Regions from separate parts of the Salinivibrio sp. SS2 genome, predicted to be linked through region 2. Evidence: riboswitches for the same ligand, from Rfam matches in the RefSeq annotation. Region 2 holds a riboswitch; the other holds the start of a gene.
The links. Region 2 has a riboswitch for thiamine pyrophosphate ahead of thiD (bifunctional hydroxymethylpyrimidine kinase/phosphomethylpyrimidine kinase). Riboswitches for the same ligand answer to the same signal wherever they lie in the genome.

Region 1: linked by a shared signal. The riboswitch ahead of thiB (thiamine ABC transporter substrate binding subunit) and the one ahead of thiD (bifunctional hydroxymethylpyrimidine kinase/phosphomethylpyrimidine kinase) in region 2 are both predicted to bind thiamine pyrophosphate.

Annotation. Positions count from the first base shown of each region.
Region 1 is NZ_MEBP01000098.1:448-8,421, reverse strand. Features, by position in the region: gene rapA (RNA polymerase-associated protein RapA) at 1-1,123, opposite strand, end outside; gene BGK46_RS12010 (PhoH family protein) at 1,435-2,808, shown strand; gene BGK46_RS12005 (GGDEF domain-containing protein) at 2,845-3,849, opposite strand; gene thiQ (thiamine ABC transporter ATP-binding protein) at 3,917-4,621, opposite strand; gene thiP (thiamine/thiamine pyrophosphate ABC transporter permease) at 4,615-6,204, opposite strand; gene thiB (thiamine ABC transporter substrate binding subunit) at 6,210-7,196, opposite strand; TPP riboswitch at 7,249-7,350, opposite strand; gene BGK46_RS11985 (DUF547 domain-containing protein) at 7,389-7,974, opposite strand, start outside.
Region 2 is NZ_MEBP01000024.1:80,674-88,647, forward strand. Features, by position in the region: gene BGK46_RS17960 (methyl-accepting chemotaxis protein) at 1-87, opposite strand, end outside; gene BGK46_RS01745 (potassium channel family protein) at 255-1,280, shown strand; gene thiD (bifunctional hydroxymethylpyrimidine kinase/phosphomethylpyrimidine kinase) at 1,364-2,221, opposite strand; TPP riboswitch at 2,283-2,383, opposite strand; gene BGK46_RS01755 (hypothetical protein) at 2,392-2,622, shown strand; gene BGK46_RS01760 (putative bifunctional diguanylate cyclase/phosphodiesterase) at 2,658-4,418, opposite strand; gene BGK46_RS01765 (PAS domain-containing sensor histidine kinase) at 4,415-6,310, opposite strand; gene BGK46_RS01770 (DUF3081 domain-containing protein) at 6,373-6,639, opposite strand; gene BGK46_RS01775 (HAD family hydrolase) at 6,657-7,445, opposite strand; gene BGK46_RS01780 (bifunctional diguanylate cyclase/phosphodiesterase) at 7,869-7,974, shown strand, end outside.

The DNA.
Region 1 (7,974 bases), on a different contig from region 2:
TGCGGATGCTATGTTGTGCCGCATCACTCAGAGGCGCATCGGCAAGCAAAGCTTCAACCGCTTCTGCTACTGGCGCGTATTGCACTGCCTCTTCCACAAAGGCGTCGTAATCGTAGAAGCGATCTGGGTCGAGCAGACGCAGGCGAGCAAAGTGGCTTTGTTGGCCAAGTTGCTCCGGTGTGGCAGTGAGTAGCAACACGCCCGGTGTATGTTCGGCGATGCTCTCAATGATTTGGTATTCGCGGCTGGGGGCATCCGGTGCCCATGACAGGTGATGCGCCTCATCGACCACTAGCAGATCCCAGTGGGTCTCACAGACTTGTTCGACACGACGGCGATTTTTACGCAAAAACTCCAGCGAACACAGGACCAACTGTTGGGTATCAAAGGGGTTGTAGGCATCCGCTAGGGCCTCAACACAGCGCTCTTCATCAAAAATTGAGAAGTGCAGATTAAAGCGGCGCATCATCTCGACCAACCATTGGTGCTGCAAGGTTTCGGGCACCACGATCAAGACTCGCTCTGCGCGACCTGCCAGCACCTGCTGGTGGATGATCATGCCCGCTTCAATGGTTTTACCCAAGCCGACTTCATCGGCAAGCAATACGCGTGGCGCATGACGGCGACCGACTTCATGAGCAATGTAAAGCTGATGGGGGATCAGGCCGGCACGCATGCCGGTTAGACCGCGTAATGGGCTGCGCAGTTGCTGGTGTTGATTGGTCAGCGCACGATAGCGCAGGGCAAAACGATCCATGCGATCAAGTTGGCCAGCAAACAGCTTGTCTTGCGGTTTGTTAAAACGAATCTGGTGACTGAGCAAGATTTCGCGCAGAGACACCTCGTCTTCGCCAGTATCATTGCGTGTACCGATATAGGTTAATACCCCGTCGTTTTCCTCAACACGCGAGACTGTCATGGTCCAGCCTTCATGGCTTTCCACCTCATCGCCCGGGTTGAACATCACCCGGGTAACGGGTGCATCGTGGCTGGCATACAGCCGTGTTTCATCACTAGCAGGAAACATTAGGGTCACGGTACGGCCGTCAACAGACACCACGGTGCCCAGTCCTAGATCATGCTCCGTATCACTGATCCAACGTTGTCCAAGCGCAAATGACATAGGGGAAAACCTCTGAATTAACTCGATTGTCGAAGACGCAGCCCCGCGACAGCGGCGCCGTTTAAATACTGTGCTATTCAGTGTGGCACTGAAAAAATTGGCCGCCAATAGTACTCGAACTTGTGAGGAGCGTCACGATGAAACTCAATGAATCCCCGCAAAGGTCACGCTGACACACAAACGTCATTATCACGCGGCAAAGATAAAAGCGTGACGTGGCGCAGCGAAATAGATTGGGAATTCCCAATGCCAGGTCTACGCTTAACTTAAGCGCTGTCACCGACAGTGAACTGCCGACACAGGAGGTGCCTATGGGCGACGCCGACCGGAAGCTGTTTGTATTGGATACCAATATTCTCCTCCACGAACCCTTCGCTATTTACTCCTTCCAAGAACACGATGTTGTGATCCCCATGACCGTCCTCGAAGAGCTTGACCGCATCAAAGACAGCAAGCGTGATGTCTCACGAGATGCGCGTGTCGCGATTCGAGCGTTGGAAGATATCTTTAAAGAAGCAACTCCCGATGAAATCGGCGAGGGTATTGCCGTCGGTAAAGGGGATGCGACGGGCACCGTATCGATACTGGCCGACTTTGAAATTAAAGAAACGGTACACGCCTTTGCTGACAAGGCTGGCGATAACCGAATTTTAAATGCGGTGCTATATCTACAAACCAAACGCTCACCACGCAAAGTCGTATTGGTGACCAAAGATATTAATATGCGACTGCGCGCTAAAGGCGCGGGAGTGATGTATGTGGAAGACTATCGCACGGATCAATTGATTGACGATGTGCGATTGCTGACCAAAGGGTTTCATACCTTTGAGGGCAGTTTTTGGGACAAAGTCGGGGAATGTGATAGCCAAGCGTATGGCTCAGATACCCTCCACACCTTACCGTCTGAATTATTGGAAACGCCGTTCGTTAACCAGTACTTGTTGGATGAAAGCGACGATTTCGCGGCACGCATTCAAGCCATCAATGGTGAAAAAGCGATCATTAAAGACCTTAGTCGCGAGCGACTGATGCACCGCACCGCTTGGGATGTAAAGCCGAAAAATATCTACCAAGGCATGGCGATGGACGCGTTACTGGACCCGACCATTGATCTAACCATTTTGACCGGGCCGGCAGGGTGCGGAAAAACCATTCTGGCGATGGCCGCCGCGCTAGAACAGGTGGTGGAAAAGGGAATGTATGACAAGATCATCGTTACCCGAAACACTCCAGATATTGGCGAGTCGATCGGCTTTTTGCCAGGCACGGAAGAGGAGAAAATGTTGCCTTGGCTGGGTGCGGTGACCGATACGTTAGAAGCGCTGCACATGAATGATGAATGCACGGATGGCTCGATGCGTTACATCATGGAGAAAGCCAACTTACAGTTTAAGTCGATTAACTTTATGCGTGGTCGCTCGATTCAAAACGCGTTTGTGATCTTGGATGAGTGTCAGAACCTGACTGCCTCGCAACTGAAGACCATTATCACTCGCTGTGGTGAAGGGACTAAGCTGGTTTGCTCAGGCAACTTAGCGCAAATCGACTCCCCCTACCTCACGCCGGTCACCTCAGGGCTGACTTACATTGTCGAGCGATTTAAAAATTTCGAGGGCAGTGCGTGCGTATACCTCAACGGGGTAGTACGCAGTCGTCTTGCCGAGTTTGCCGAAGAAAACCTTTAACCGAGCCGGCGGCTTAGCCGCCGTGTTTTTCTAAAGTTAAAACAGCTCGACATCGTCGGCGGCAACAAAGGTTTTGATGATGCCGCTTTCCAGCAATTCTTCGTAGAAAGCCACTTGATTGCGACCGTTTTGCTTGGCGTGATAAAGCGCCTGATCCGCATTACCCAATAAGGTACTGGTGCTCTGATGCGCTTTATCGATACGCGTTGCGCCCATGGAAATGGTCACGGTTTCCGCCGCGCCAAAGTCGCGCGCGTTGACATTGGCAATAAAGGTATTGGCTTTTTGTTCGGCCATGGCGCGTGTGCAAGGATGAAGTAACACCACAAATTCATCCCCGCCGTAGCGAAACAGGGTGTCTTCGACAGAAAAGGTTTGTCGCATTAAAGACGCGAGCAACAAAATGACTTCATCGCCAAATACATGGCCAAAGTTATCATTAATTTGCTTGAAATGGTCGACATCAAAAATACAAATCCAAGGATAACTCGCCTGATCCAAGTCGCTGTCCATCGCCGCGGGCGCTTGCGCTAAGCGATCACTAATCAGGTCTAATTTTTTGGTCAGTACCTTGCGATTGAATAGACCGGTGAAGCTGTCTCGCTCGCTGGCCATAATGATTTGTTGATAGTTCTCATAGATGTGAATGAGGCCAGACACCATAGCGAGCTGTTCCTCGTTTAATTGCTCTGCGCGGCCACATAAGACACCGCGAATGTCCTCGTCTTTTTCGTAATAGATAGGGACAGCAACCAAGGTGTGATCGTAAGCCTGATGCATGGTGACCTCTTGGCTCTCGAGGCAGTCTTCCAGCAGTGCATCTACTTGTTCGATATTTTCTTGCTGAAAGGCGCTGTTGTCATTGGTACCCAGCACCGTAAAAGGGGGATTCAGTCCAGAGCAGTAATCGAGTAACACTACTTCACTGACAGGCGTCAGCTCAAGGATCGACGTCAGTAGGCTCTTGGTAATCGCATCAACTTCAGTTTTGGCCGTGAAATCGACGATAGAGTCGAGTATCTGAATGCTACTGGCGAGCACAAAGCGCCTCCTTAAAAGGGTCTATTCCTGTTGTCAGTATAGAAGCCAATCGAGGAGGCGCCATCTATTAGGGGGATTCCATCATGCCCATATAACGATGCATGGCCGGTGGGGGTGCATTCAGATCCGCCACGGGGCGAGATAAGGCAATCTGTCCCTCATCGACGTAGAGAAAACGAGAGGCAATGGCTTTCGCATCGTCGGGGTGATGGGTCACCATCAAAACGGTTGTACCTTGCGCGTGGGCGGTCCGTTTCACTAAGGCTAACATGTCTTTTTTCAACGCAGGGTCAAGGGCTGAAAAAGGCTCATCAAGTAATAACAGAGGCTGTTGACGCGCAATACTTCGTCCGAGTGCAATCCGCTGGCGCTGCCCGCCGGATAATGCGCCGGGTAAACGATCTAAATAAGGTGTCAGCCCCACTGCGTCCGTGGCGCTTCTCACGCTCTCTTTTTGTGCGTGACTGAGCTTGAGTGAGGGCGAAAGTCCAATCGCCATGTTGTCAAACACCGATAAGTGGGTGAAGACATTATGCTCCTGAAACAGGATGGAGAGTGGGCGCTGGTGAGCCGGCGCGGTAGTGACTGGCTTACCTGCAATCAAAATCTCGCCATTATTAGGAGCAATCAATCCTGCAATCAGAGAGAGTAAGGTACTTTTCCCGGCGCCGCTTGGGCCGAGTACAGCAACAATCTCCCCCGGCGCAATGTGGGCGTCGAAGTGCATCCACGCTTGCTGGTAGCGATACGTGATATTGGAAAGGGTTAGCATGCGTGTCTCCATTGGACGAGGCGGATGATCAGAGCGTAGCTGCCTAAACTGGTCGCTAATAACAGCATGGCCGCCGCGGCGCCCGCATCCATTTGATAACTGCCCATCAGACGAAATAGATACAAAGGCAGTGTTTGAAAGTGTTGGCTACCAAATAAAGAGATGGCGCTGAGATCGCCCATCGAGAGGACAAAGCTGACCGCGAGGCCACGTGCTATTGGGCGGCGTAAGCACTGCCATTCAATTAAGCGCAAGCGAGTGATCCCACGCACGCCTAAGGTGGCACAGAGTGCATGATAAGATTGCGCCACTTGATAGGCGGGGGCACTGAGCACCTTAATCAAGTAAGGTAACGCCATCAGGGCATTGACTCCCATCACCAACCACAAGGCGAGGCTAAAGACATCGCTAAATTGGCGAAACAGCAAAAACAGTCCTGTACTTAATACGATACTGGGCACTACCAGAATCATGGCTCCTAGCGTCTCAATACCATCGGCTCGCCTTTTTTGACCATGAAACCGCCAGTGACGGCTGGCTAAGATCACCGCAATTGCCAACACAAATGCGATAGCGGTCGCGCCGGTGGCCACCCATAATGAGTGCATGGTGGCTTGCCATAACGCTGTATCGGCAAGGACAGTGAGCGCACTTGGGTTGAGCCCGCGATACAGCACCACACCCAGTGGCGGCAATACGAGAAGCAAGACCAAGGTTATCCAGAGCAGATCCCAGCATTTCGCCGCTCGGCTATCGAGGGCATGCGGCAACGGTAATACTTCACTGGGTGTATTCGGCACCGCGCGTGTGAATGTTTGCACCACAAACGCAATCGTGCCGCACAGCATCATCTGCCATAGCGCCAATGCCGCGCCGGTTTGCAAGTCAAAGTCAAAGCGAATGGCTTGGTAAATGGCCAGCTCTATGGTGGTGGCTTTGGGGCCGCCGCCAAGCGCCATGACGGTAGCAAAACTGGTAAAGCAGAGCATAAACACCAGTCCGACGATGTGGGGCAAACTTTGGCGAAGATAAGGCCATTCAAGGTGACGAAAACGCTGCCAGCCACCTAAACCTAATTGCGTCGCTAAGCGGCGTTGATCGGCGGGGATCCCCTCGAGCGCTTGCACCATGATCTGGGCGGAAAATGGTAAGTTGAAAAACACGTGTGCCAGCAAAATGCCGCTCAATCCATAAATGGAAAACGGCATGGAAAGATCAAAATGTTGTAGGGTGTCGGCGATCAAGCCGCTGCGACCAAAAATGGCCACCAAGCCAAATACCCCGATCAGCACAGGCAGCACTAAGGTCATGGCAAACAGTTTCAACAACCAACGTTTACCGGCAAACTCGCGACGCGACAGGGCGTGGGCAACAGGAATCGCTAATCCCACGCTGAGGATCACTGATAAAGTGGCTTGCTTGAAGCTAAATACGGTGACGTGACGAAGGTAGGCATCTTGCCATAGTGCCTCAAGGTTAAGATCTTGGCTGTGAGAGAACAGCGCCCATAGGGCGCTGCCAATTAAAAGCACGACGAGACTGGCCGCGAGACTGCCCGGCCAGGTGCGTGAAGGATTGAGCATGACGACTATTCAACCAACGCTGTTTGCCAGTCACGCACCCATTGTTGACGGTTGCCCATCACTTCATCGGGTTGATAAAGCAGGCTCTTCTCGGGTTTATTCAAGGTATAGAAGGCATCTGGTAACGTGATATCAGTAACAGGATACATCCATTGCGTAAGGGGAATGATCGACTGCGCTTCATCGCTAATCATAAACTGTAAAAACGCATCCGCCAGTTCTGGCTGGTCGGTGTAGGCTGATTTCGCGGCCACTTCAATCTGCATATAATGGCCTTCTTCAAACGTCGCGGCGGCAAAGCGGTCATCATCATCTGCAACCAGATGGTAAGCCGGTGATGTGGTGTAAGAGAGCACCATGTCTGCTTCCTTGTTCAGGAACATATTGTACGCCTCGGTCCAGCCTTTGGTCACGGTAATGGTGTTCTCCGCGAGATCACGCCATGCTTGCTGACTTTGATCGCCGTATACTTTCTGGATCCACAGCATTAAGCCTTGGCCAACGGTGGAGACACGGGGATCTTGGTAAATCACACTGATGTCATCACGATCTTCAATCAAGGCTTTCAAGCTCTTGGGCGGATCGAGCAGGCGCGTGGTGTCATACACGAAGGCAAAGTAGCCGTAATCGTAGGGGATAAAGTAGGGATTATCCCAACCGCCGGGTACCTGTAGGCGCTCCGTATTCACTGCGTGCTCGGCGACAATGCCGCTCCGCTCCGCTTCTTTCATTAAATTGGTGTCCATACCCAGCACGATATCGGCGCTGGTGGTACTGCCTTCAATCCGCATGCGGTTGAGCAAGGCTGCGCCGTCTTCAAGGGACACAAACTCGACCTCACAGTTACAGCGTTTCTCGAAGGCGGTTTTGATTTTCGGCCCTGCGCCCCACTCGGCGATAAATGAGTCGTAGGTATAAATAGTCAGCGGGTCAGCGGCGCGGGCGCCAAGCGATAACAGAGACAAAGAAAGTACGGTTAAAACAGACGTAATGACTTTCACAGCACGCTCCTAAGTTGGGCGTGGGTGTTGAGGCTGGTTGATGACATCATCAAGTCTCAATCCCTACGCCAGTGTTAGCTGGATCAGGTTCGATGGGTTTAGCGCGGCGCGCAATCTCAGCCAAGAGGCTCCCCAATGAGTACCACGCCATTGTACTGATTGGCTTAGGGTTAACCAAGCCTTTTAGTCAGCGGTTCGGTTAAGCGCCCAGTCGTAGTCATAGTCTAAGCGTGCATCCTCGGGAAGCTTGATATCGCGGTATTGATTGATATGGGCGATCACCCCTTGTTCACTGCCGCCAAAATCGGCCTTAAACCACTCATAGATAGAAGAAAGCTGCCACTGTTCGCCTTGCTGACTGACGCCTTTATCACTGTTAATAAAGGTGTAGGCGGCTTGTTCTAATTGTGCCTCCAAGGTGTCGGCTTGAAAGGCTTGTGGCTGCAGGTTCGGACAGCCAAGGCTGGCACAATTGACCGCATAGTGGGTACGCGGATCTTGCCATAGCGGGCGCAGAATGCGGTGTTCAATATCATTCAAGGTAAGGGGTTCACCTGCCACCGTGACCACCTCATCATCCCAAGGTCCAAAGCTAAACAGGCCACCGAGTTTGGTGATTGAACGGACAGGATACGCGTCCAAAATGAGCTTTACGGTGACTGAATTGTAGAGATTAACCCAATACGCGTATTGTTCGTCTTTGGTCAGGGTGCGCGGGTCGCGCGCGGTGAGCATGCCAATGTAATGATCGAGAGTCGCTTTATCGGCC
Region 2 (7,974 bases):
TATTTGGGCATTGACTTGCTCCAGTTTTAGTTGCAATTCAGTACGTTTTTGTTGCTCTTGTTCGAGTTGACGACGAGATGTAAACACGCGAAATCCTCCTAGTCGGTAATATCTGCATTGTACGCCTTATGCATATGTATGCGCTTGTAATCGATTAAACTGTGATCCTCTCAACGCCAATGCGTTGATTTACACTGTAAACCCATAAGAAATCCCTTCATACTGGCGTTTCCATAGCGAATGAGCGAGACACTATGACCTTTTGGTTGCTTTTTAAACGTTGGATTATCAGCCACTTCGCCCATTTAAACGGGCGTATTCTCGGATTGGTCGTACTTGCCTACGGCGTCATTGGCTGGCTGCTTTTACAATCGGCGGGTGAAACTGAGATGACTCAGTCACTCAGTCGCTACATCTATTATTTAGTGGTCACCGCCTCTACCGTGGGGTATGGCGATTACTCGCCCGCCACCGAGGCAGGACAGTGGATTACCGCCTTTTGGATCATTCCCGGTGGGCTCGGTCTGTTTGCGGTGGTGATTGGGCATGTGACCAGTGCCTTAGTGGATTATTGGCGACGTGGATTACAAGGAAAACGGAGTCTTACTGTGAAAAATCATATTTTAGTTTTGGGGTGGAACGACCAGCGTACCATTCAGTTAATCCGGTTGTTGCAAAGCGGTATTCATGGCGAGCGCCCGATCGTGCTTTGTGTCCGTCCTGAAATGGAAAATCCGCTGCCTGGCGAGGTGGAGTTTGTGCGCGTGACCAGCTTTACTGATGCCGAGGGCATTGCGCGCGCCGGCATCGACAGCGCCGCGAGTATCATTATCGATAACCCAGAAGACGATATTACGCTTTCTGCGGCGCTGTTCTGCGCTCACAAAAACCCTTCCGCTCATTTACTCGCGTATTTTCAAGATGATGCACTCAGCCAAATATTGAAGCAGCACTATCCGCACGCTGAATGTGTGCCGTCTGTGTCGGTAGAAATGCTGGCAAAAGCGGCCGTTGATCCCGGATCAAGTCAATTACATCACGAGCTATTGAGCACGGCTCAAGGGATGACCCAATACTGTGCCCGCTACCCCACCGATGCGAGTGCAACCGATGTCGGCACCTTGTTTAATCAATTAAAGCATGAGCATGATGCAACCTTAATTGGTCTCGACAAAGGCGATGGGATCACCCTGAACCCTCGCCTACACACTGAAGTGGCACCGGGCGATCGCATCTTTTATATCGCCGCCGAGCGTTTACCACATTGGTCTGCCGCCTAACGGACGCGTCCAACGCATCTTTGCTGTTTTCTTTTCGATGCCGCTGCCCCACTTGGGTTGCAGCGGATCGTTTCCATCTCGTCTCAGGGCAATTCCGCGACAGCATGCTCTGCTGGCGACAGACACAAATTATCAGGGTAAGCGTAAAAATGATGCACCGGCCCAGCGCCTCTTCCGACCGTTAGCTGCTGACTATGCGCTAAGGCCTCCGTCAAATACTGCTTAGCCGCTCGCCCGGCCTCGATAGGCGTCATCCCTTGGGCATAAAACGAGGCGATCGCAGCAGACAGTGAACATCCGGTGCCATGGGTGTTGGTAGTTTCAATGCGGCGTGCGCGCAAGGTTTGACAGGTATCTCGGCTAATCCACATATCGACACTCTCGGGCATCTGGTGTAAATGGCCTCCTTTGAGCATCACGTAAGGACAGCCTAGATGGCGAAGTGCCGGCACCAGCTCATGCATTTGCTCTATAGAGGTAGGCACAGGCCGACCGGTTAAGCGAGCGGCCTCCGGCAAGTTGGGAGTGAGCACCGTTGCTCGCGGAATAAGCTCTTCAATCAACGCCGTCATGGCCTGCTCGTCGAGCAAAGGGTCGCCGCTGGTCGCGACCATCACGGGATCTAAAATCACCGGTAAGTGTGGCGACCGTGCCAGCACAGCAGCGACTTCACGAATAATCGCTTGATTGGCCAGCATACCGATTTTCACCGCACGCACCGGCATGTCGTACAACACCGCATCTAATTGGGCGCGCACAAAATCGGGCTCAACCGCCGAGACGGCGTCAACACCGCAGGTATTTTGCGCGGTTAGCGCAGTGATCACCGAGCACGCATAGCCGCCGGTCGCTGAAATCGCTTTAATGTCAGCTTGAATGCCCGCGCCACCACCGCTGTCTGAGCCGGCAATGGTGAGAATAACAGGTGGAGATAGGTTCATAATGGCCCCTTAATCATCAGGGGCGGAAGGAGACAAAGTACGGCAGTATGCATCACTTTATGCGCTGATCGTGTCAGTTCCCTCCGCCAGTGCTAACTGGATCAGGTTCTACGGGTCCTGCTTTCGCAGTCTCAGCAATTACTTGCTCCCCGACTAACTGAGTTCAGGATATGCATCCTACGGATAAAGCGCAAGCCTTACGCATACCGTACCGTCACGCTTTTCACGTTGATTTTCATCCAGTATTGACCTCAACCCAGCACTCTGCTCCCTATTTTGCTGATGAGGTTAAAGGGACCTTATCGCTACCGAGTTTTCACCAGCATTTTGACCCCACGTCAGGCTTGGTGACCGACACCGAGTTTAATCAGCGCCTCGATACCATTATCAGCCACCTCTAACGCATGACTCATCTCTAATCCGATGATGACCACGGCTATCCAGACACGGGCGCACTGATAGCCGTCGCTGGGCACTCACATCCGGTTTGCAGAAGCTGTTCAAACTGTTCTGTTCCCAGCGGTTTGGCATATAAGAAGCCTTGCGCTTGATCGCAGCCAATACGCTGCAAAATCTGTTGCTGGCCAACTTCTTCCACGCCTTCGGCCACCACACCGTGGCCAAACCCATGCGCTAGGTCGATCACGCTACCAACAAGATGTTTGTCACCGGCGTTGGATGTAAGATCTTGAATAAAGCTACGATCAAGCTTCACCCAATCCACAGGAAGCTGTTTCAAATAGCTCAATGAACTGTAGCCTGTGCCAAAATCATCAAGCGCAATGTGCATCCCCGCATCACGGAGCTGTTGTAACTCTTTAAGCGCCACCGACATATGTCGAATTAACGCCGATTCAGTAACCTCAAGCTGAATGATTTGGGTGGGTACTTCCAGCGCTTGGCAGCGGGCAAGAATGCTGTCGGCAAAACCGTGGCGAAGTTGCTGGGAAGAGACATTGATGGCTAAGTGAAACGCCTCAGGCAAGGTGTATTGCTCTCGCCAACGGACCAGCGCGCGCAACGCCATAGAAAAAACGGCATCGCCGAGTTGGATCATATCAGCACTTCGCTCGGCAATGGGAATAAACTCGGCCGGGCTGATCGCTCCCAGTTGCGGATGACGCCAACGCAATAACGCCTCAGCGCCTACCATGGTACCGGTATTGAGATCCCATTTGGGCTGAAAGACCAAAGACAACCCTCCTTGTTCAAGGGCCGGGCTAAGTCCATTGCGGATCATATGCTCACGTTGCGATTGCGCATCCAACTCTTGGCGATAATGACCCACTTCAGTGTCATCGGTCGGGATAGCTAGAATCGCTTGGCGAAAGAGTTGCTCCACATCATGATGATCACCTTCCGCTTGGGCTATTCCCACATGGCAGTGCATCGACATCAAACGGCCATCAAGGGTGTGATGACCACTCAATAATCGACAAATCCGCTTAGCAAGTGCGTCAATGGCGGTGATATCTCCTTCCACTAACATCACCAAACGTGTGTTGTCCCACACACCAATACGCCGCCCTCTTGCGACTGAGCTACTGGCTAAGAGCCCCGCTAGGTGCTTATACAGCGCTTCTGTCATTAAGTGGCCTTGATGCTGTGTGACCGCCTCCATCCCATCCAACGCGATCATTAACACGGTCACCATCCCCTTTGCGAGTTGACGTTCAGCCGCATCCACCAGCGCACGTCGATTGGGTAGATTGGTTAGGGGATCGGTTAAAGACAGGGTACGTAATGCCGCGGTTTGCTTATTCACTAACATCTGCAAACGCGCCGCTTGATCTCGCTCTTTCAGGGTTTTGAATTGAAAATGGAGAATATTATGGATGCGCTGGAGCACTTCATGGTGATCAAACGGCTTGGTGAGATAATCAATGGCCCCGCGGCATAAAGCTTGATTGCGCAGATTGTTGTCACTATCGGCAGTAAGCACCATCACGGGGGGACAGTGCTCGCCGAGCGTATTGTTCAGCAAATCGAGAACATCTAGCCCCGAGCGTTGAGGCATACGCATATCAAGCAACACTAAATCGGGGATCGGTGAGAGGTAATCGGTCACAAGGCGTGGATCGTTAAGGCCTGTGATGTGTTGATAGCCAGATTGCAGCAACATGGCAGTCAACAAGTCGACATTTTCCGGTCGATCATCAATGATCAGGATCTGCGCTTGGGATTTTTCTCGTGTCATGCCCTGTCCTCCAAAAGTGTTTGCATCGCTCGGCCCAACGCCGCACCCGATACCGGTGACGCCAACGTCACAATGCTATCGCTGTGCGATTGCATAGATTCGGTGTCCGGCACATTAACCACGATCATGGGCCGTTCACCGAGTCGCGACTGAACCTGATCTGCCGTGTCATCAAGCACCGCATGACTGACCATGAATAGCGAGGGCGGTGTGGTATGCGCCATCGCGGCTGCTAACGATAAATCATGGACACAGGTCAAGGTCAGTAACGGCCAATCTTCGAACCAATCGGCCATTAAGCGTTGCTGTGCAACGTCTGGTTCAATAAAAAGCACTCGATGCGGCTGGGTAAGGGTGAATGGTGTGGATGAAGACGCTATCTCGGTCAACGACTGGCCACGATAGGGAAAGGTGACGGCAAAACAACTCCCTTTTCCGACTTCGCTGCTCACGGTGATCTCACCTTGCATTTGCGCGATCAATTGCTGTGTGACCGCAAGCCCCACGCCTGCCCCTTCAATATGGGTTTGCTCGGCCGCTAAGCGATTAAAAGGCTCAAATAACGCGCTCAGCTTATCTTGTTCAATGCCAATGCCTGTGTCCGTCACCGCGATCGTTATCGTTTCGGCTTGCTGACAGGTCGATACCGTGACACGTCCACCCGCATGGTTATATTTAATTGCATTGCTAATGAGGTTGATCAGCACTTGCTTAAAACGGGTCGCATCGACGTAAAGATCGCCGTTGAGTGTGTCCGGTAGAGTATGGCGCAAACTCACCGTCTGGCGATGGGCAAGAGGCAACAGCGAATCGATAGCCTCGCAAATCATCGGACGCAAAGGTGCCCAGCTCGGGTTGAGGGAAATTTTTCCCGCCTCGATTTTGGCAAGATCCAGCACATCATTAATCAGGGCGAGTAAATGACGGCCACTTTGGTGTATTTGTGCCACGTATTGTTGCTGAGTGGCCTCTAACGCCGGCGAGGTCGCATTCATTAATAATTGTGCATAGCCAAGCACACAGTTAAGCGGTGTGCGTAATTCATGACTCATTGCAGAAAGAAAGTCACTTTTCGCTTGGTTTGCTCGCTCCGCGTCTTTCATGGCATTAAGAAGTGGGGTGGCATCGTACGCGACGGTAACAATGGCATATGGCTCACCTTCGAGGTGATGGATGAGGGTTTTCGCCAGTTTAAAGGTGCGGCCATCGTTCAGAGTGACATCGGTATGCACCGGCTCGCCATTCATGGTCAGTTGATGATCCAGCGCGTTGAGTGTCTCTCGTCCTCCTTTGGGCAATAACTGGGCAAAGGCATCAGCTAACGCCTCCACATTATCGACCCCAACGGCCTGCACGCACGCATGATTGGCCATGGTATATCGCCCGCCTAACTCGCGGACAAACACTGGATTGGCAATCGCATTGATGATGGTTTTTAGCTGGTTGCGCTCGTGTTTTACGCTCGCTTGCGCCTGCGTGAGCGCGCTAAGATCGGACATGATGCCGATAAACTCACGCCGACTGTCTATCTGTACTTCACTGACCGCGAGGTGTACAGGGACAAGATGCCCATCGACATGACGGGCCTTAACTCGCCGCCCAGTTCCAATCACTTTTGCTTCGCCACCGGTAAGGTATTGCATCAGATAATGCTGATGCTTCCCTTCATGCTCTGGCGGCATCAAGCATTCCACATTGTTGCCCACCAGTTGCCGATGGTCATAGCCCAGCAATGTGTGGGTGTAGGGATTGGCATCGATAATCACACCTGATTCATCAATCACCAAAATGGCAGCGGCTGCACTCGCCACGAGTGCTTGATAGTGGGCATCCGTGCCTGTCACTACGCACTGTTTGCCGGTACGGCTTTTCTTAACGATTTGATTATCCATAACAAATCCTGATCATCGGCCAAAAAAAACGCCCCATGACGGGGCGTTTATCGAATGTTTGGTCACGACTGTCGATAGTTTTTCACCAAGGCATCGACCTTATTCAAGAACTGCGTTTTAAGGTTTTCGTGCTCATAATCCAGGTGATATGTATTGTGAAACCCCACCCGTAACTGTACGCCATTTCCGGCTAAATAAATGGTGTAGCCGTCATAATCTGAGAAGGCTTCAATGCCATCTAGGCGATGTCCTTGTTCGGTTTTTTCTCCAAACTGAGTCACTATCTCGTAGGCGCGAAGTAGATATGCAGGATCTAGTTCGTTTTTCACGCTTCCCTCCTGACCGTTTATCGGAATGGCGCATCACCTCCCCGGCGCAAGGAGTGAGACGGCAAAGGCGACGCGATGACCGGATGCGATGGAACAGTGGTTGCTGGTCCCTGTTCGCGTGAATGCATCGGCTTTTCTATGATATTGGGCAGCGTCGCGAGTGTATCAAGGGTCAGATCGGGACGCGCTTTCTCTATCTCTGTTCCGTAATTATAGCCGTAAGTCACGCAAACAACAGGGGATCCGACCGATCGTGCGGCCTGAACGTCATTCACGGCATCCCCAACAACCAATAGCTCCGTGGGCGCAACGCGTAAAATCGCCGCGGCTTCATAGATGGCATCGGGGCCAGATTGCAAGGCAGCAATCGCATCAGCGCCTACAATCCGCGTGAAAAAGTGACTCACGCCGAGTGCTTTTAACAAACTATTGGCGTGAACGGTTTGCATGTGCGTGGTACAGATCATGGGCAGCTGTCTGCGTGCCAGTCCTTTCAAGCACTCAAGGACGCCCGGATAGAGTCGTGTTTTTGGCGGTTTTTTGCCCAGATAGGAGGACAGGAAAAGTGTGCGCGCCTGATTCAAGACCGCATCTGACACGCGGCCATTGATCTGGCGTGTTAACACCCGGTGGATCAACAAATCTGCGCCATCACCGATCCAGTCTTTGATCGTATTCGGATCTTCAGGTGGTAGATCGAGCCCTTTCAACATGCCCGATATCGCGTCAACAAGGTCGTCAAATGGGTCCGCCAAGGTCCCATCTAGATCGAAACATACCGCAGAGACATTCTCCAACTTTTTCATGGAACTCCCCCACAATCAATGTGTTATTACTCGGCAGGAACAGAGGTATTGTCGAGAGTGTGTCATCCATCGACTCACTAGAAGTTAGCAGAGAAGGTCGTGATCCCCTATCGAAAGATCAGGCATAATGTATCGAATCTGAGCGAGAAGAATGAATAATCAACCACCCTTTTCAAAAGTTCGTTTCCTAATCAAGCCACTAACCAATGAGTGATTCACATCACATTTTTGCGTTGTTGCGTCCAGTGATACCGACCTGATGACTGTATAAAAAATACGTCATATTTTTGACGACGCCGATCACCGTCAGCACCCAGTGTTCAAACAAGCGTTCACGGAAATGACACAAAATCCCATCAAAACTGTCATCGAGACACCTTACCCTTATCGACTCATTGGTTGTCACACATTGTCTTCTTGATTATGCGCTTTTTGCGATCACAGCCTATTTGGCGATTCGGCGTAGTTATTGCGCTGGCGGGTTTATCCAGTTGGCTGGTTTACACGCTAGACATACAGCGTCAACACG